Regions from separate parts of the Streptomyces sp. NPDC058257 genome, predicted to be linked through region 3. Evidence: riboswitches for the same ligand, from Rfam matches in the RefSeq annotation. Region 3 holds a riboswitch; each other region holds the start of a gene.

Region 1 (6,650 bases), on a different contig from region 3:
ACGCTGATCGCGGTCGCCGTGTGGGTCGCCGCTCGGACCGCAAAGGCCAAGAAGTCATGAGTAGCAAAGAGAATCCAGAAGAGAACCTGCCCAGCGTGCAGGAGACCGAGCACGGCTCGGTGGCGGTAGCGGACGAGAACCCGTTCGCCGACCCGGGGCTTCCGCCCCACGAGCATCGTGTCCAGGACATCGACGAGCGGGCCGCCAGGCGTTCCGAGCGTGCGGTCGCCTTCCTGTTCACGCTGTCGATGCTGGCCACGATCGGCTTCATCGCCTCGTATGTGGCCTTCCCGGTCGACAAGCGCGTCTACATCTTCCCGATCGGCCACATCAGTGCGCTGAACTTCTCCCTGGGCATGACCCTGGGCGTGGCGCTCTTCTGCATCGGCGCGGGCGCGGTCCACTGGGCCCGCACCCTGATGTCCGACGTGGAGGTCGCCGACGAGCGACACCCGATCGAGGCCGAGCCCGAGGTCAAGGCCAAGGTCATGGCCGACTTCAAGGCCGGTGCCGCGGAGTCGCAGTTCGGCCGGCGCAAGCTGATCCGCAACACGATGTTCGGCGCGCTCGCCATGGTGCCGCTCTCCGGCGTCGTCCTGCTGCGCGACCTCGGTCCGCTGCCCGAGGACAAGCTGCGGCACACGCTGTGGTCCAAGGGCAAGCTGCTCGTGAACATGAACACGAACGAGCCGCTGCGTCCGTCGGACGTCCAGGTCGGCTCGCTGACCTTCGCCAAGCCCGAGGGCCTGGAGGAGCACGATCACGACTTCCAGAAGGAGATCGCCAAGGCGGCCCTGATGATCGTCCGGATCCAGCCGGCGGACATCAAGGACAAGCAAGAGCTCGAGTGGTCGCACGAAGGTGTCGTCGCCTACTCGAAGATCTGCACCCACGTCGGTTGCCCGATCTCCCTGTACGAGCAGCAGACGCACCACGTCCTCTGCCCGTGCCACCAGTCCACCTTCGACCTCTCCGACGGTGCCCGAGTGATCTTCGGCCCGGCCGGTCACGCGCTGCCGCAGCTGCGCATCGCCGTGAACGAAGAGGGCTACCTCGAGGCGCTCGGCGACTTCGCCGAGCCCGTCGGTCCTGCATTCTGGGAGCGCGGATGAGCACTACGGCGAACGACAACCGTAAGAAGGAGGCGCCCGCCGGTGAGCGGGTCGCCGACTGGGCCGACGGCCGCCTGGGGATCTACTCCCTGGCCAAGGCCAACATGCGCAAGATCTTCCCGGACCACTGGTCCTTCATGCTCGGTGAGATCTGCCTCTACAGCTTCATCATCATCATCCTCACGGGTGTGTACCTGACCCTGTTCTTCCACCCGTCGATGAACGAGGTGGAGTACCACGGCAGCTACATCCCGCTGCAGGGCCAGCTGATGTCCGAGGCGTTCAACTCGACCATGCACATCAGCTTCGATGTGCGCGGTGGTCTGCTGATCCGGCAGATCCACCACTGGGCGGCGCTGATCTTCCTCGCGGCGATGTTCGTGCACATGATGCGCGTCTTCTTCACGGGTGCCTTCCGCAAGCCGCGCGAGGTCAACTGGGTCTTCGGCTTCCTGCTGTTCGTCCTGGGCATGTTCACCGGCTTCACCGGTTACTCGCTCCCGGACGACTTGCTCTCCGGTACCGGTGTGCGCTTCATGCAGGGCGCGATCCTGTCCGTGCCGATCGTGGGCACGTACCTCTCGATGTTCCTGTTCGGCGGGGAGTTCCCCGGCGGCGACTTCGTGGCCCGGTTCTACTCGGTGCACATCCTGCTGCTGCCGGGCATCATGCTCGGTCTCGTGGTGGCGCACCTGATCCTGGTCTTCTACCACAAGCACACGCAGTTCGCGGGTCCCGGCAAGACGAACAAGAACGTCGTCGGCATGCCGCTGCTGCCCGTCTACATGGCGAAGGCCGGAGGCTTCTTCTTCCTGGTCTTCGGTGTCATCGTCGCCGTCTCGGCGATCGCCACGATCAACCCGATCTGGGGGATCGGCCCCTACCGGCCGGACCAGGTCTCCACCGGAGCCCAGCCCGACTGGTACATGGGCTTCTCCGAGGGTCTGATCCGTGTCATGCCGGGCTGGGAGATCAACGCCTGGGGTCACACGCTCGTCCTGGGTGTGTTCATCCCGCTGATCATCTTCCCGCTGGTCCTGGTCGCGATCGCGGTCTATCCGTTCATCGAGTCCTGGGTCACCGGGGACAAGCGCGAGCACCACATCCTGGACCGCCCGCGCAACGTTCCGACCCGTACGGCCTTCGGTGTCGCATGGATCACCTGGTACTTCGTGCTGCTCGTCGGTGGTGGAAACGACCTCTGGGCCACGCACTTCCACCTGTCGATCAACTCGATCACCTGGTTCGTGCGCATCGCCTTCTTCGTGGCACCGGTCCTCGCCTTCATCGCCACCAAGCGGATCTGCCTGGGTCTGCAGCGGCGCGACAAGGACAAGGTCCTGCACGGCCGCGAGTCGGGCATCATCAAGCGCCTGCCGCACGGTGAGTTCATCGAGGTCCACGAGCCGCTCGACCAGGAGCAGCTGCACACGCTCACCGCGCACGAGCAGTACGCGCCGGTCGAGATCGGCCCCGGGGTCGACGAGAACGGTGTCGAGCGCAAGGTGAGCGGGCCGCAGAAGCTCAGGGCCAAGCTCTCCAAGGGCTACTACGGGGAGGACAACCAGATCCCCAAGCCCACCACCGAGGAGTACAAGGAGATCACGAGCGGCCACGGCCACCACTGATCCCCTGACGCTCTGAGGTACTGAGGTACTGAGGTACTGACCACAAGGTCGCCACGGCGAGAGCCCCGTCCCATGCATCCAGTGCATGGACGGGGCTCTTTGCCGTCCCCAGGGCTGGATAAGGTGTTCCTGTCCTACGCCTATACGAACCCAGGAGCGGCAGATGAGCGCTGTGACCCCCGCAGGAGGCAACACCGCGGCGGCCCGTTCCTGGCCCGGTGTGCTGAACGGTCTTCTTGAGGGACGCGACCAGAGCACCGATGACACGGCGTGGGCCATGGACCGCATCATGCGCGGTGAGGCCTCCGACGCGCAGATCGCGGGCTTCGTGGTCGCGCTGCGGGCCAAGGGCGAGACCGTGGAGGAGATCTCCGGCCTCGTACGCACGATGTACGAACACGCCAATGTGATCGAGGTGCCGGGCCAGACGGTCGACATCGTCGGCACCGGCGGCGACGGGGCCAAGACCGTCAATATCTCCACGATGTCCGCGATCGTGGCCGCCGGCGCGGGTGCGAAGGTCGTCAAGCACGGCAACCGCGCCGCCTCCAGTGCCTCGGGCGCCTCCGACGTCCTGGAGAAGCTCGGGGTGAATCTGGAGCTGCCGCTGAAGCGGGTCGTCGAGGTGGCCGAGGAAGCCGGGATCACCTTCTGCTTCGCCGTGAAGTTCCACCCGGCGCTGCGACACGCCGGTGCGGCGCGCAGCCAGCTGGGGATCAGGACCGTCTTCAACGCCCTGGGCCCGCTCACCAATCCGGCCAAGGTACGGGCCCAGGCGGTCGGGGTCGCCGACGCGCGGATGGCGCCCATCGTGGCCGGGGTATTCGCCGAGCGCGGGCACTCCTCCCTCGTCTTCCGCGGCGACGACGGGCTCGACGAGCTGACGACCACGGCGACGTCGCGGGTCTGGGTCGTGCGGGACGGCGTCGTGCGCGAGGAGGCGTTCGACCCGCGGGACGTCGGCATCGACCTGGTCCCCGTGGAGGCGCTGCGGGGCGCTGACGCCTCGTACAACGCCGAGGTGGCGCTGCGCCTCCTGGACGGGGAGAGCGGCCCCGTGCGGGACGCCGTGCTGCTCAACACGGCGGCGGCCCTGGTGGCCCTCTCGCCGGGCGAGGGGACCCTCGTGGAGCAGATCGGCGCCGGTATCGCCAGGGCGGCGGAGTCGATCGACTCCGGGGCCGCGAAGAGGTCCCTGGAGCGCTGGGTGGCGGCCAGCAACAGGTGAGCGTGGCATGAGTGCGGCGTGAGTGTGGCGCACACCGCAGTCCGGATCCCGGACTGCGGTGTGCACCGAGAAGATCGTGTGGCAAGATGCTGAGCAGGTCATGAGTGACAGCGATTAGGCCCCGGCTCGCTGTCCGGCAACCCTCCGTCCGTGGCGGGGTGCCCCGGGTGAAGACCAGGCCGTACGCAGCAAGGCGTATGGCAAGCGCGGACCCCTGCGCACTCGATGAGTGTCGTATCCCTGGGGTCCTGGTCCTCAAGGGAGCAGTCTCGTGAGCAAGCGAATGCGATAGGGCTTTCCGGCCCCTTTTCCGCACCCCCTTTTCTTTCATCACTGCGGCGCCCTACGTGCGTCCTCGCAGTGAACTCGCCTGCCTTCCCACGGGAGTTCGCCATGTCTGTCCCCACCGCTGTCGCCGACCGATCCGTCTGTGCCGAGCCGCTGCCCGTCCTCGGCCGTGACGTCACCGTGCCGCTCGTCACCGGCGGCGAAGTGACCTACGCGGCGCTCGACTACGCGGCGAGCGCCCCGGCCCTGCAGCGCGTGTGGGACGACGTGGCCGCGTACGCGCCGTACTACGGCAGCGTGCACCGGGGCGCCGGGTACCTCTCGCAGCTCTCCACCGACCTCTTCGAGAACAGCCGCGTCACCGTCGCCGAGTTCCTCGGCTGCCGCGAGGACGACCAGGTCGTCTTCACGCGCTCGACCACCGACTCGCTGAACCTGCTCGCCGCCGCCCTGCCCGCGAACTGCCAGGTCTTCGTCTTCGAGACCGAGCACCACGCCTCGCTCCTTCCGTGGCGCGACGCCCGCGTGACGTACCTGAACGCCCCGCGCACCTCCGAGCAGGCCGTCGAGACCCTGGAGCGCGCCCTCGCCGACCGCGATCCCTACGGGCCCGCCCTGGTCTGCGTGACCGGCGCCTCGAACGTCACCGGTGAGCTGTGGCCGGTCAAGGAGCTCGCCGCCGCCGCCCACGCGCACGGCGCCCGCATCGTCCTGGACGCCGCGCAGCTCGCGCCGCACCACCCCGTCTCCATCGACGACCTCGACGTCGACTGGGTCGCCTTCTCCGGTCACAAGCTGTACGCGCCCTTCGGCTCGGGCGTCCTCGCGGGCCGCTCCGACTGGCTGCGGGCGGCCGAGCCCTACCTCGCGGGCGGCGGCGCCTCGCGCAAGGTCGCGCGGCGTACGGACGGCGGTGTGGACGTGGAGTGGCACGACACCGCCGCGCGGCACGAGGCCGGTTCGCCGAACGTCATCGGCGTGTACTCGATCGCCGCCGCCTGCAAGGCGCTGACCGAGGCGGGCTTCGACGAGCTCGTCGCCCGCGAGCGCCACCTCATCGCGAAGGTGCGGGAGGGCCTCGCCGATGTGCCCGCAGTGAAGGTGCTCTCGCTCTTCGGCGACGACGCGCCGCGCGTCGGCGTCATCTCCTTCGTCGTCGAGGGCTGGAACAGCTCGCACTTCGCCGCCGCGCTCTCCGCCGAGTACGGAATCGGCGTACGCGACGGCCTCTTCTGCGCCCACCCGCTGGTGCGCACCCTGCTCGGCAGCGACCCGCAGACCCAGGGCGAGTGCGGTGCCCCCGAGGCCGCGCCCGGCGAGAAGTCGCTGAACGCGATCCGTGTGAGCTTCGGCGCGGGCACCCCCGACGAGCACGTGGAGCGTTTCGTGCGCGCCGTGAAGGAGCTGGTGGCGGACGGCGCGCGCTGGAACTACCGCACGGAGGAAGGCCGCTGCGTGCCGGACACCACGGCCGCCTGAGCCTTGGTCCGTCCCTTGGCGGCGGCCACCGCGGCGAGCGCGACGGCCATCACGAAGAGGAGCCACAGCAGGATGCGGACGCGGGCGGAGACCCAGCGGCGCGCCGACTCAGCCGTCGTCACCGGGGCCGTCGTCGTCGTTGTCGCCCCGGTCGTCATCGTTGTCGCTGCCGTCGTCGTCCGAGGGGTTCTCGCTGACCGGGGGCGGCGACACCGTCTCGTCGCTCGGCGTCGGCCGGGGCGATGAGGGTTTCGTGAAGGGCGAACCGCTCTCCAGCTCCACCTTGGGCGGCACGTTGGGCGGCTCGGGGCTGTCGGTCAGGGCGTAGCTGGTGGCGGCGATGCCGAGGGGTATCGCCACGACGGCGGCCAGGGCAGCCGTGCGGTGGGAGAAGACCCTGACAGCGAGCGTGCGGGGCGCGGTGCGTCAGCAGTATGAGCGGCGGATGAAGAAACCCTCATCTGGCGCCCGGCGACAAGTGCCGGGCGAGGCTCAGGAGTCGAGGCCGATGGCGAACGCCGCTTCGAGGTCGTGCTGCGAGTACGTGCGGAACGCGACATGTGTGTCCGTGCCCTCCACACCCGGGATCTTGCTGATCTTGCCGGGGATGACGTCGGCCAGGTCGTCGTGGTGCGCGACACGCACCATGGCGATCAGGTCGTACGTGCCGGTCACGGAGAAGACCTCGCTGACGCAGTCGAGGGCGGCGATCGACTCGGCGATCTCCGGGATCCGGTCCACGCTGGTCTTGATGAGCACGATCGCGGTGATCACGGCTGACTGTCTCCCTCGATGACGGGTGCTGGCTGCTTCACTCTAGCCCTCCCGTCTCCCGCTCCCGCCCTTCCAAAGAGGCGCTCCGCGCCGGCCTGTTTCTTCTGACATACCGCACCCACGCGTAGAGAAAGCCCAGTG
Region 2 (6,650 bases), on a different contig from region 3:
TTGACGGCGTCGGCGAGCTGGTTCATGCCGCGCTCGAGGCCGCGCCGTGCCTCCTCGTCGAACGCGATGATCTTGGCCATGTGAAGTGGTCCTCCCGGACAGGGGTGGCATGCTCCGGATCGCATCGGTGCCCGCGACGGACGGCCTGCAAGCCTTGTGGTTCCTTGCCCCACCCGGCCTGCGGGCCTCACCGACCCGATCCAAGTTCTGTCACTCTCACTCGGAGAGTGCTAACGCCAATGATTAGCACTCGACCCCTACGAGTGCAAGCGTCTCTCACGGATCCCAGACACACGAGGGGGCGCACATCGGGGGGCGTACGCACGAGGGGCCCGTACCCCTGTCGGGATACGGGCCCCTCGTCACTCGCTAAGTCGCTGGCCGATCGCGCCGAGATCAGACGGCGAGCTTGACCATGTCCGCCTGTGGACCCTTCTGGCCCTGCGAGATCTCGAACTCCACTCGCTGACCTTCTTCAAGGGTGCGGTAACCGTCCATCTGAATCGCGCTGTAGTGGACGAAAACATCCGCACCACCGTCGACCGCGATGAAGCCGTACCCCTTCTCCGCGTTGAACCACTTGACGGTGCCCTGAGCCATGCCTAACTCCCCTATTACTGGCCCTTGCACGGACCCGCACTTCGCGGGCCCGGGTCAGACCTCACCCCCCCAATGGGTTGTGGAGGCGTGCGCCGGAACGCGTCGACCGCCGCTGAATGTATCTGCCCAACTGCCCTCTGCAACAGGTCAATCGGACGAGAATTCTGGGCATGCGCGATCGGTAATATGCGGAGAATTTGCCGGAGTTCAGGGCAAGTCGGGCCAGACAAATGCCGCGAGAGGCTCAAATAGGCAAGACGCTTTGGCTACTTCTTGTCGGCCCCGGGCCGACTTCATATATGCGCTAGGCACAAACAGCGAAGCTTGCTTCCCAACTGTACCGCGCTCAACCACATGGAATTGCCCCCTCCGCTTCTCTCGCGGAGGGGGCAATGGGAGTGACGCTGCGTACTTTCAGACGGATTCAGCAACCGCCCGCGACGGCGGGAATGATCGAGACGCCGGCGCCGTCCGGCGTCGCGGTCTCAAGGCCCTGCTCGAAACGGACGTCGTCGTCGTTCACGTACACGTTCACGAAGCGCCGCAGCTTGCCCTGGTCGTCGAGGACACGGGCCGCGATACCGGCGTGCTTGGCCTCAAGATCGGCGATGACCTCGGAGAGGTTGGCGCCCTCGGCGGCGACCTCGGACTTGCCGCCGGTGTAGGTGCGGAGAATGGTGGGAATGCGAACGTTGACGCTCATGGGATTCACCTCTTGATATACGGGGGAGGAAGCGCCCCGTAAAGGGCGCGGGGAACTGCGCGAGGACGGACCACGACCGCCGTCCGACGACGGCGGCCGGGCCCCACGGCGACTAACCGGCGAGCCCCGCGGCGCGGAACGCGTCGAGGCTGGGCTTGATCGTCGCCGTCGCCTGAGAGGTCTCGGCAACAGCGTCCAGGGTCTTGAGTCCGTCACCCGTGTTCAGGACCACCGTGGTCAGGGTGGGGTCGATGAGGCCCGCCTCGATCAGCTTCTTGGCGACGCCCACCGTCACCCCGCCCGCGGTCTCCGCGAAGATCCCCTCCGTGCGGGCGAGAAGCTTGATCGCGTCCACGACCTGCTCGTCGTTCACGTCCTCCACCGCGCCGCCCGTGCGACGTGCGATGTCCAGGACGTACGGCCCGTCGGCGGGGTTGCCGATGGCGAGGGACTTGGCGATGGTGTCCGGCTTCTGGGGGCGTACGACGTCGTGCCCGGCCTTGAAGGCGGTCGACACCGGCGAGCAGCCCTCGGCCTGCGCACCGAAGATCTTGTAGGGCTTGTCCTCGACGAGGCCCAGCTTGATGAGCTCCTTGAGGCCCTTGTCGATCTTCGTGAGCTGCGAGCCCGACGCGATCGGGATGACCAGCTGGTCGGGCAGCTGCCAGCCGAGCTGCTCACAGATCTCGTACGCGAGGGTCTTGGAGCCCTCTCCGTAGTACGGCCGCAGGTTCACGTTGACGAAGCCCCAGCCCTCGCCCAGCGGGTCGCCGATGAGCTCGGAGCAGAAGCGGTTCACGTCGTCGTAGTTGCCCTCGATGCCGACGAGCTCGCCGCCGTAGACCGCGGCCATGACGACCTTGCCCTGCTCCAGGTCGTGCGGGATGAACACGCACGAGCGGAAGCCGGCGCGGGCCGCGGCGGCACCCACGGCACCGGCGAGGTTGCCGGTGGAGGAGCAGGAGAGGGTGGTGAATCCGAAGGCGCGCGCCGCCTCGATGGCCTGCGCGACGACGCGGTCCTTGAAGGAGTGCGTCGGGTTCCCGGAGTCGTCCTTGACGAAGAGCTTGCCCTGCTCGACGCCGAGCTCACGGGCGAGGTTGTCGGCCTTGACGAGCTGGGTCCAGCCGGGGTTGATGTTCGGCTTCTCGGCGACGTCCGCGGGGACGGGCAGCAGCGGGGCGTAGCGCCAGATGTTGGCGGGGCCGGACTCGATCTGCTTCCTCAGCGCCTCGGGGTCACCGGTCGGCAGGTCGTACGCGACTTCGAGCGGGCCGAAACAGGCCTGGCAGGCGAAGATCGGGCCGAGGGCGTAGAGCTCGCCGCACTCGCGGCACGAGAGGCCGGACGCGGGGCCGAGATCCACGGACCCACTACGGGAAGCCGTGGTGGAGGGGGTGGTGGTGTCGTTCGTTGCGACAGTCTGCGCAGCCATGGAGGCGAGGCCCTTTCTCCTCATCTTCCCCGCGGCGAATCTCACCGCGAGACGGAATTGGCACCTTCCCCGCCGAGACCTCGCATGCGCGGTCGGCGGGATGGTTGCCGGGGCTTCAACGGGCCGTATCCCTCTGCCCCTCTGGATGAGCGGTATGGCGCCGGGCTTCAGGGGCCCGGGGCGTTTGTTACGCGTCGACCCCCGACATGCGATGGTCATCCGCGTTGTTCAAGACTGTAACCGACGGCCTGGACCCTTGAGATAGTCGTCCGAACCGCGAGATGGATCACATGTAGGCCACACACAGGAGGAACCACCCGTGCTGGAAGAGGCCGAGCGCTGGCTGACCAGGCGTTCCTGGGCTGTTGCCGACCGTCCGCTCAGCGCGCTCGTCGCCGCCAAACGAGCGTCGGGAGCCTCGGTGAGCGTCGTCCTGCCCGCGCTCGACGAGGAGGAGACGGTCGGCGAGATCGTCGCCGTGATCCGCCGCGAGCTGATCGAGAAGGCCGCCCTCGTCGACGAGCTCGTGGTGATCGATTCCGGCTCGCGGGACCGCACGGCCGAGGTCGCGCGCGACGCGGGCGCGCGGGTCGTGCACCGGGACGAGATCCTGCCGCGCATCCCGGCCGTACCCGGCAAGGGCGAGGTCCTGTGGCGCTCGCTCCTGGTGACCGGCGGTGACATCGTCGCGTTCGTCGACGCGGACCTGAAGGAGTTCTCGGCGGACTTCGTCACCGGGATCGTGGGCCCGCTCCTGACCGAGCCCGACGTGCACTTCGTGAAGGCGATGTACGACCGCCCGCTCGCCGGGACCGCGGGTCAGGGCGGCCGGGTCACCGAGCTGATGGCGCGCCCGCTGCTCAACATGCACTGGCCCCAACTGGCCGGGTTCGTCCAGCCGTTGGGCGGCGAGTACGCGGCACGCAGATCCCTCCTCGAACGGCTGCCGTTCCCCGTCGGATACGGGGTGGAGCTCGGCCTGCTCGTCGACGCGCTGCACACCGTGGGCCTCGACGCGCTCGCGCAGGTCGACGTCGGCGTGCGCAGGCACCGGCACCAGGACGGGCAGGCGCTCGGCAGGATGGCGGCGGCGATCTACCGGACGGCGCAGGTCAGGCTCGCGCTCGGTCATCACGTACGCCCCGAGCTCACCCAGTTCGAGCGGGGTGAGCACGGGTTCGAACCGCGGACCCATCCGGTGGACACGGAGGAGCGTCCGCCGATGTCCGGCATCGCGGAGTACACGGCCCGCCGCGTGGCGTAACCATCCAAGACCGGGCATTTTATCTACATTCCCCACTTATGTGGGTCCATATGCGGGTCAGGCAGCTCAGCGTCAGGCAGTCCCGTCTCAGGCAGTCCCGTCTCAGGCAGTTCATGGGAAGCGCGCGACGCGTCGGTGCCGTGGCCATGGCCACGGCCGGTCTCGCGGCAGGCGCGCTGAGCGCCGCAGCCGTACCGGCCGCCGCGGATGTGATCGATCCCTTCGCCAAGCGCTACGACGAATCCCTCTACGGCGACTTCAAGACCATCGGCAACACGGTCATGGGCTGCCCGACGACGCCCGCGGACGGCGAGGTGTCCTGCACCGCGGGCGCGATCCGGGTGATCACGGTGACGGCGCCGGGCAGCAACTGCCCCCGGTCCGTCCGGGGCGGCGACGACCCGTGCACCTCGGCGGTCCACGCGACGCGGCAGCGGGTTCAGGCGCGGCCCGCCCCGCAGCACCAGCAGGGCGATCCCGCGAGACCGGCGGCGGCGAGCGGCCCGGGTCAGCTGGCCGACACGGGCAGCGGCTCCGGCACGATGCTGTACGCGGGCCTCGCGATCTCCCTGAGCGTGCTCGGCGCGCTCGCGGTGGCGGCGGCGAGGAGCAGGCGGGACTAGCGGGGCAGGCCTCGACATCGGCCTTGACGCCGCTCCCTGAACGTATACGGCCGGGCTCGCAAGGGTCCGGCCCTACGTTTGAGCCCTCCCGCTAAGGGCTAGGTTCGGCACATGGTCTCCGAGCACGCCGCCGCCCAGATCCTCGTCGCGTCCAACCGCGGCCCCGTCACGTACTCCCTGGAGGAGAACGGAGAACTGACGGCCAAGCGGGGCGGCGGAGGACTCGTCTCCGGGCTCAGCGCGATCGGAGACTCCGCCGGGGACTCCCTGTGGGTCTGCGCGGCGCTGGGCGACGGTGACCGGGAGGCCGTGCGGCGCGGGGTCGGTGAGCCCGGGGTGCGGATGCTCGACATCGACGCGCGGGTGCACGCCGACGCGTACAACGGCATCGCGAACTCGGTCCTCTGGTTCGTCCACCACATGCTGTACCAAACGCCGCTCGAACCGGCCTTCGGCCCGGAGTTCCGGGCGCAGTGGGCGTCGTACGAGACCTACAACCGGGCCTTCGCCGAGGCGCTCGCGGAGAGCGCCGCGGGGGGCGCGGCGGTCCTCGTCCAGGACTACCACCTGGCCCTCGTGCCGGGGATGCTGCGCGAACTCCGCCCCGACCTGCGCATCGGCCACTTCTCACACACGCCGTGGGCGCCGGTGGACTACTTCCGGATGCTGCCCCAGGACATCGCGGAGCAGCTGCTCCGCGGCATCCTGGGCGCCGACCGCGCGGCGTTCCTGACAGGCCGGTGGGCGGACGCGTTCACGGAGTGCTGCGTCGCCGTCATCGGCGGTACGTCGGGGACGCGGATCGGGGTGCACGGGCTCGGGGCCGACGCGGATTTCCTGCGGGAGCGGTCGCGGCGGGACGATGTGGAGGAGCGGCTCGTCGCGCTGCGGGAGCAGGTCGGGACCGGCCGACGGGTGATTGTCCGGGTGGACCGGACGGAACTGTCGAAGAACATCGTGCGGGGGCTGATGGCGTACCGCGAGCTTCTCGCCTCGCACCCCGAGTGGCGCCAGCGGGTCGTGCATGTCGCGTTCGCGTATCCGTCGCGGCAGGATCTCGCCGTGTACCGCGAGTACACCGCGTCCGTGCAGCGGCTCGCGGACGAGATCAACTCCGAGTACGGGGTCGAGGGCTGGACGCCGGTGGTGCTCCACGTGAAGGACGACTTCGCCCGGTCGCTTGCCGCGTACCGTCTGGCCGACGTGGCGCTGGTGAACCCCATCCGGGACGGGATGAACCTGGTCGCCAAGGAGGTGCCGGTCGTGTCGGACGAGGGGTGCGTGCTGGTGCTTTCGCGGGAGGCGGGGGCGTACGAGGAGCTGGGCGAGGACGCGGTGGTGGTGAACCCCTATGACGTGTCGGGGACGGCTGCGGCGCTGCATGAGGCGCTGACGATGCCGGTGGAGGAGCGGGCGGAGCGAACTAAGCGGCTCGCTGCGGCGGCTACGGCGTTGCCCCCGGCCCAGTGGTTCCTGGATCAGCTGCGGGCACTGGGATAAACGCCGGACGGGCTGAGAATCAGCCCCTCCGGCGTTTGAGGAGCGGGGTCCGGGGCGGAGCCCCAGGTAGGCCCGGGGCGCAGGCACGGTTTTCGGGAAGGGGCGGGGTCGGGGACAGAGTCTGTTCCGGTCAGCCCAGTTGTGCGGCGACCGCGCCGAGCAGGTCCACCACGCCCTGAGGCCCGTCCACCACCAGGTCGGCCCGGTCCGCCAGCTCCGCGACCTCCGCGCTGCCACTGCACACCAGCAAGCCCCGCACCTGATCCGAGCGCAGCTTCTCCACCGCCGCGAAGGCGGGGAGGTCTCCCAGGTCGTCGCCCGCGTAGAGGACGGTCTCGGCGCCGACCTCGCGGACGTAGTCGGCCAGGGCCACCCCCTTGTCCATGCCGGGGGGACGCAACTCCAGGACCAGGCGGCCCGGTTCGACGATCAGGCCGTGGCGGGACGCCAGCTCGGCGAGAGGTTCGCGCAGCTCGTCGAACGCGGCCTGCGGATCGCGCGCACGGCGTGTGTGGACCGCGACCG
Region 3 (6,650 bases):
GTCCGAGCGAAGTGCGCGAAGGAGCTGAACTCGATGTGACTCCCGGCCTCGGGGTCGCTCCATACGGTGGTGTTGTTGACGCCGGGGAAGTGTGCCGCGAGGTGGATCTGCTTGAGCGGCTTGTCCGGTGACTTGCTCATGTCGGGTTCCTTCCGGCTCAGGCGGTGGCGTAGCGGCTCGTGGGGCGGGCGAGGCCGAGGAGACCGCGCAGGGTGTCGGCTTCGTACGCGCGCCTGAAGGCGCCGCGGCGCTGGAGTTCCGGCACCAGGCCCCGGGTGATCGCCGGGAGGTCGTGGCCGGCGACGGCGGGGCGCAGCCGGAAGCCGGTGAGTCCGGACCGGCTCAACTCCAGGAGCAGGTCGGCGAGTTGGTAGGGCGTGCCGGTGAACACACGGGCGTCGCTGGTGTACGGGTGCCCTGCGAGGGCGTCCAGACGCTCCCGGCGGTCCGCGGCGGCGGCCGGATCGTCGTCGAGGAACACCACCAGGTCGCCGAAGAGGTGGAGGGGCTCGTCGGCCCGCCCGGCGGTGTCCTGTTCGCCGCGGACCGCCGTGACGATGTCGCGTGCGTGCCCGGCGTCGCGCGGGGTGACGTATCCGATGTCGGCGGAGCGGCCGAGGAGCCGGAACGGGGCCTCGGTCGGGGTCTCGTGGGCGAGCGCGCTGACGACGGGACGGCCCTGTGGTGGCCGTGGGGTGATCGAGGGGCCCTTGACGCTGAAGTGCTTGCCCTCGAAGTCGATGTAGTGCAGTTTGTCGCGGTCGACGAAGCGGCCGGTGGCGACGTCCCTGATCTCCGCGTCGTCCTCCCAGCTGTCCCAGAGCCGACGCACGGCTTCGACGTAGTCGGCCACCTCGTCGAAGAGGTCGAGGGTCAGTTCCCGTACGTCCGGCCTGCCGAGGTCCTCGACGGCCTCAAGGGCGGGAAGCGTGCGGCGCCCGAAGTGCGCGGCCTCGTTACGGCGTGCTGACACCTGCACCCGTACGCCCGCGCGGCCCGCGCTGACGTAGTCGAGCGTGGCGATCGCCTTGGATATGTGGAAGGGCTCCGTGTGCGTGGCCACCACCGTCGGCACGAGTCCGATGTGGCTGGTCAGCGGGGCGACACGGGCGGCGATGAGCACGGCGTCGAGCTGCCCGCGTACCTGATCCGTGCGTCCGTCGGGCTCGGTGAAGTGGGATGACTGGAGGCCGAGCCCATCCTCGATCGTCACGAAGTCGAGCAGGCCGTGTTCGGCCTCGGTGACCAGATCGGCCCAGTATCGGGCGGTGAGCAACTCGCCCGGGCGGGCCACCGGTTCGCGCCAAGCGGCCGGGTGCCAGCCCGCGCCGTCGAGCGCGACGGCGAGGTGCAGCGAAGTGGCGGAGTCGGCGGAAGAAGCGGAGGAATGAGATGAATGGGGCAGCGAAGGTGATGACGACACGAAAGGTGTGCCTTCCTGATCGACCGTACGACCGTACGAGAACACCGGCCCCTCGGATCCGAGGGTGCGGCGGCGGGGTGACGGGTCAGGAACGACAGAGCGCGCCGGCGACACGCTGCAGATCGATGTGCGGCCGGGAGTAGAGATGCACCTGGCGGCTCGGGGCGATCACCATGACGCGCGGGGCGGGCGGGAGCGGCATGGGCGACAGGGGCGGTACAGCTGACACAGGTGGCACGTCCGTCACCTCCGCCCTTCCGACTCGGCGGGCCTGGGGCCTCGCCGGTCTCGCGCTTGCGGAACCCTGGACGGGCCCCGCCTGGTCCTCACCTGGAGCACCCCGCCGCGTGGGAGGGTTGCCGGTCAGCAAGCCAGGGCTTGACGCTGACACTCGTAACCTGCTCGGGACGTTACGTGAGGTCGTAGCGGTGCGCAATGCCCGTGGATCATGGGCGTTCTCACATCGTCGTACGTGCCTCGTCGCCTGTCTCCGTCAAGTCAACCACCGGACCACTCCGTCTGTTCCTGGTGCGGGCCTTCTTGACGGAGCCGGGCCCCCGGACTCAAACTTCCGGGGACGGTCACGATTGTCAGCGCCCGCCCGGCAGCGTTCCTGCCCGAGCGGGTCATCGGCCCCGGCCCGCTGGCGGGCAACCCTTCCTCCGCGACGGGGTGCCCCGGGTGACGACCGGGTCCCGCCGTGGCGGCGGGGCAAGCGCGGCCCCGGGTACAACGGGCCTCGACGGCAGGGCTGGTGGACATGTCCAGGGCGGTCGGTGAGGGGAACAGCATCCAGCGGCCTCTCCTGTCCGCGCCCCGGCCCCGCCCTCGCGTCCTGACCAGACGTCTGCACATCGACCTGCTGCGCGTGTGCAGCGCCTCGGTGCCAGCTGTCTGATGTCCGCGCGGCGTTCCCACACCAGCGACGCCTCCGGACAGGAAGCCTCATCACTGCGGCCCGCTGTGGCCACGGATCCCTCCTCTTCCCCGCTGTGTCACCGGCCCCGTGCGTGCCGCCGGTCGGCGCCCCTGCCCTCCTTGGAGAGCCATGCCCGAGATCACGTCGCACCGTTCCCGTACCGTCTCCCGCCCTGCTTCCCACCTGACTTCCTACGCGGATTCATGCGCTCCGCGCGACACCGGCCCACGCGCCGCCTCTTTCGCGCCGATCCGCAGCCGCATCGGCGACGACGTGGCGGGCGGCTTCTACCCGGCGCCCCACCGCTACCACCTGTATCTCTCGGCAGAATGTCCGGACTCCTTGCGCGTCTCGATCACCCTCGACCTGCTCGGCCTCAGGGAATCGGTCACCACCACCCTCCTGGCACCGCACACCGCCGCCGCGCTCGACTCGCTGCACCGCTATTACGAGGCCACCGAGCACCGCTTCGAAGGGCCGCTGACCGTTCCCGCCCTGTGCGACCGGTGGAGCGGTCACGTCGTCAGCAACCACACCCCGGACATCCTGCGCGACTTGGCGTGCCGCCTTGCCGCACACGGCAGCGGCCCGCTGCCCGTCCTGCGCCGACCGGCCTTGGCAGCACGGATCGACACCTGGCACGAGCTACTCGCCGGGCCGCTCGCCCCCGCGACACTGGACAGGATCGACTGCCGTCTTGCCGCCCACTCCTACCTCGTGGGCGACGAACTCACGGCAGCGGACGTGGACTTGTGGGCGAGGCTCGTCCACCTCACCCCGGACGCGGCTGAGTCGCCCGGCTCCCAGCCCCACGTGCGCGCCTACGCGCGCCGCCTGCACGACCACCCGGCCTTCCATGCCAACCACCCCTATCACCTCGTGTAGGAAGCCTTTTTCACCGTGCGCACCACCTTCCGGGCGCCTTCCAGAACTCGCCGGTGCTTGTGCCGCCGATGCCGTACATACGGGTCGGCACGACCATGCCCAGAAGTTCTTGGCGGCGGTGAGGTGGGGGCGCTCCTCCGTCTCGTCGTAGAGCCGCAGCAGTCCCGTGAAGATGGGGTTGTGCTGGTTGGCGTGCGGCCCGTCGAGGGCGTCGCCGCCCGCGGCGCACGCGCTGATCGCCTCGACGATGCCGCCGAACTCCCGCTGGAGAAGATGCCCCACATGCGTTGCAGGGTGCGCCCATCTTGGTGTGGGCACCGCTCGTCATCGACTCCAGGGCGGTGAACCGCCGACCAGAAAGCATGACCGTGACAAGGGCACGTCAATTCTTCAGTCGGGATTCGACGATCATCGGCCGACGGCGCCGGGTGGTGGGTCAGGCCGACGGCCGCGGCAAGAACGCCGCGGCCGCCGGGAGTTCACCAGATCCTGACGCGCTCCGCGCGGTCCAGCCAGAGCCCGTCGCCCTCCGCCGTCGCGAACGCCTCGTGGAACTCCTCGAGGTTGCGCACGATGTTGGCCCGGAACTCGGGCGGCGAGTGCGGGTCGATGGTGAGGTACTGCTGCTCCTGCTCCTTGCGGCGCTTGGTGCGCCAGCAGTAGGCCCAGTTCATGAAGAGCCGCTGGGATCCTGTCAGACCGTCACTCTCCGGCATCGGGACGCCGTCGAGCGCGATACGGAAGGCCGTGTGCCCGATGGTCAGGCCACCCAGGTCGCCGATGTTCTCGCCCACCGTCAGCGAGCCGTTGACGAACTCGTCGGGGAGGTTGCGCGGCGAGAAGGCGTCGTACTGCTTCACCAGTGCCTTCGACTTGGCCTCGAACGCGGTCTTGTCGTCCGCGGTCCACCAGTCGTTGAGGTTGCCCGCGCCGTCGTACTGAGCGCCCTGGTCGTCGAAGCCGTGGCCGATCTCGTGGCCGATGACCGAGCCGATGCCGCCGTAGTTCTCGGCCGGGTCGGCGTCGGGCGAGAAGAACGGCTTCTGCAGGATGCCGGCGGGGAAGCAGATCTCGTTCGTGCCCGGGTTGTAGTAGGCGTTGACCGTCTGCGGCAGCATGAACCACTCGTCACGGTCGACCGGCGCGCCGATCTTGGCGAGCTGCCGGTCGGACTCGAAGGCGTCCGCCGCGTGCGCGTTGCCGAGCAGGTCGTCGCCGGAGACCTCAAGAGCCGAGTAGTCGCGGAAGGTGTCCGGGTAGCCGATCTTGGGGCGGAACGTGGCGAGCTTCTCGTACGCGCGCTCCTTCGTCTCGTCCGTCATCCAGTCCAGGCGGGCGATCGACTGGCGGTAGGCCTCCAGGAGGTTGCCGACGAGGTCGTCCATGATCGCCTTGGAGCTCGGCGGGAAGTGCCGTGCCACGTACTCCTTGCCGACGGCCTCACCGATGGAGCCCTCGACGAAGGCGACCGCCCGCTTCCACCGGGCGCGCAGCTCCGGAGTGCCGTTGAGGGTGCGGCCGTAGAACTCGAAGTTCTTCTCCACGAACGCGTCCGTGAGGTAGGGCGCGCACGAGCGCAGGACCCGGACCAGTGCCCAGTCGCGCCACTGCTCGATCGGCACCTCGGCGAGGGCCGTGGACAGGTGGGCGAGGTAGGACGGCTGACGGACACACGTCTCGGCGATGGTGGCGTCCGAGCCGCCGAGCCCCTCGACATAGCCGCGCCAGTCGAACTCCGGTGCCAGGGCGATCAGTTCGTCCAGGGTGGTGAGGTTGTAGGTCTTCTGCACGTCACGCGTCTCGGCCCGCTCCCAGTGCCCTGCGGCAAGACGGGTCTCCAGGGCGAGGACCGTCTTCGCGGCTTCCTCTGGCGAGGCGTGCTGCCCGAGGGTGAGCAGGTCGGTGAGGTAGGCGACGTACTTCTCGCGGATCTCGGCGAACTTCTCGTCGCGGTAGTACGACTCGTCGGGCAGGCCGAGTCCGCCCTGGAGGACGTTGAAGAGGTAGCGGTCGGAGTCGCGGTCGTCCGAGTCGATGTAGGAGCCGAAGAGACCGGAGCCGCCGATCCGCTCGAAGCGGCCGAGGAACGCCGCGAGCTCCCGGTTGTCCCGCAGCCCCGCGACGGCGTCGATCAAGGGCTGCGCGGGAGCGAGCCCGCGGGCGTTGATCGCCTCCTCGTCCATGAACGAGGCGTACAGCGTGGCGATCTTGCGCGCGTCATCCGAGCCTGCGCCGTCCGCCGCAAGCTCCTGGATGATCACCTTCACTTGTTCCTCGGCAGTGTCGACCAACTGCACGAAGGGGCCCCAGCTGGAGCGATCGTCGGGGATCGCCTCGGTCTCCAGCCAGTGACCGTTGACGTGGCCGAACAGGTCGTCCTGCGGCCGGATCTCAGGGTTCATGCCCGCGCGGGCGTCATCCAGCATGCTCATTCACGCACCCTACGCGGACACCACGCCCGAGCACGATCGGCTTGTCGACGCGGACCGGACGCGGACCCCGACTCAGCTCTCGACGTACTCCCGCAGATGCCGCGCCGTCACGGTCCGCGCCCCGGCCACCGGGGCCACGGGCGTAAAGGGAAAGGCGTAGACCGCACCCCAGTCTCGCTCGGCGCCTTTTCCGCACCGGGCACGCCCGCTGATACGGGGCCGACCGCCCCGAACAGACATAGAGGATGAACTGCCCTAAAATTATTCGGGGGTGGGCGCCACTGGACAGAGTGGCGACTTTCAACGAGGAGGCACTGATGCTTGCTCAGCACACACCACTTCTGACAACTTCGACGGACGCAACCGCGCTCAGTACGGCCATGGTGGAGCCAGAGGCCATCCTGAGCGACGCGCCGACGTACGCGCCGGAGGCCTCCGCCGCGCTGCTTCTCCTGGCGCTGCTCTCGCCGAAGGAACCGAAGGAGCCGAAGGACAAGTGAGTCCTGATCGGTCAGAGGCCGCGTATGCGGGGTCTGCCGCCGATCTGGCTCTCCGTGCCCTCGATGCCCTGCGCGGCATCGAGGGCACGGCCACGATCGCCGAGCACGTCGAGACGGCGCACGACCCCCAGGCCGCCCTCGCAGCCATCCGTATCCTCGGGGCCGACACCTTCGCCCCCTATCTTCTGGCCGAGGCCGTGTTCCACCCGCAGGACGCGGCGGCCGTGACCCAGTCCTTCGAGGTGTTTCCGCCCCCGCTGAGCACTCCCGCCCCGCCCCCGGCCGGAACCGTCGAGCCCTGGCTCGTCGCCTGGCGGGACTGGGCCACGACGACGCTGCTCGCCCGGTTCACGGGAGCGGGGACCGCTCTCCCCGACGTCGCCGGACACGGAGCCGACGGAGGCCTCGACCCGGGCACCGCCCTCGTGCGCCGCCCCACCGGAGCACCCGAGCTCACGGAGCCGGAACCCCCTGTGGCCACCGGCGCCACC

The links. A riboswitch is a leader RNA that binds a small molecule or an ion and turns the genes downstream of it on or off. The one in region 3 is predicted to bind S-adenosylmethionine.
Region 1: another riboswitch for S-adenosylmethionine. It lies ahead of ACFVXC_RS27125 (aminotransferase class V-fold PLP-dependent enzyme); the one in region 3 lies ahead of ACFVXC_RS19445 (cell envelope biogenesis protein OmpA).
Region 2: another riboswitch for S-adenosylmethionine. It lies ahead of thrC (threonine synthase); the one in region 3 lies ahead of ACFVXC_RS19445 (cell envelope biogenesis protein OmpA).

Annotation. Positions count from the first base shown of each region.
Region 1 is NZ_JBHVXJ010000012.1:183,523-190,172, forward strand. Features, by position in the region: gene ACFVXC_RS27105 (c-type cytochrome) at 1-60, shown strand, start outside; gene ACFVXC_RS27110 (Rieske 2Fe-2S domain-containing protein) at 57-1,112, shown strand; gene ACFVXC_RS27115 (cytochrome bc complex cytochrome b subunit) at 1,109-2,740, shown strand; gene trpD (anthranilate phosphoribosyltransferase) at 2,904-3,968, shown strand; SAM riboswitch class IV at 4,065-4,181, shown strand; gene ACFVXC_RS27125 (aminotransferase class V-fold PLP-dependent enzyme) at 4,362-5,735, shown strand; gene ACFVXC_RS27130 (hypothetical protein) at 5,687-5,857, opposite strand; gene ACFVXC_RS27135 (small secreted hydrophilic protein) at 5,844-6,095, opposite strand; gene ACFVXC_RS27140 (Lrp/AsnC family transcriptional regulator) at 6,228-6,509, opposite strand; gene ACFVXC_RS27145 (rhomboid family intramembrane serine protease) at 6,547-6,650, opposite strand, start outside.
Region 2 is NZ_JBHVXJ010000004.1:466,131-472,780, forward strand. Features, by position in the region: gene groL (chaperonin GroEL) at 1-80, opposite strand, end outside; gene ACFVXC_RS14545 (cold-shock protein) at 397-600, opposite strand; gene ACFVXC_RS14550 (MoaD/ThiS family protein) at 1,025-1,303, opposite strand; gene thrC (threonine synthase) at 1,416-2,738, opposite strand; SAM riboswitch class I at 2,756-2,890, opposite strand; gene ACFVXC_RS14560 (glucosyl-3-phosphoglycerate synthase) at 3,058-4,002, shown strand; gene ACFVXC_RS14565 (hypothetical protein) at 4,116-4,625, shown strand; gene ACFVXC_RS14570 (trehalose-6-phosphate synthase) at 4,737-6,125, shown strand; gene otsB (trehalose-phosphatase) at 6,256-6,650, opposite strand, start outside.
Region 3 is NZ_JBHVXJ010000007.1:176,223-182,872, reverse strand. Features, by position in the region: gene ACFVXC_RS19460 (NtaA/DmoA family FMN-dependent monooxygenase) at 1-140, opposite strand, end outside; gene ACFVXC_RS19455 (LLM class flavin-dependent oxidoreductase) at 158-1,423, opposite strand; gene ACFVXC_RS19450 (putative leader peptide) at 1,509-1,598, opposite strand; SAM riboswitch class IV at 1,709-1,822, opposite strand; SAM riboswitch class IV at 2,003-2,147, shown strand; gene ACFVXC_RS19445 (cell envelope biogenesis protein OmpA) at 2,472-3,227, shown strand; partial or broken gene ACFVXC_RS19440 (beta-L-arabinofuranosidase domain-containing protein) at 3,262-3,523, opposite strand; gene ACFVXC_RS19435 (M13 family metallopeptidase) at 3,707-5,659, opposite strand; gene ACFVXC_RS19430 (hypothetical protein) at 6,156-6,650, shown strand, end outside.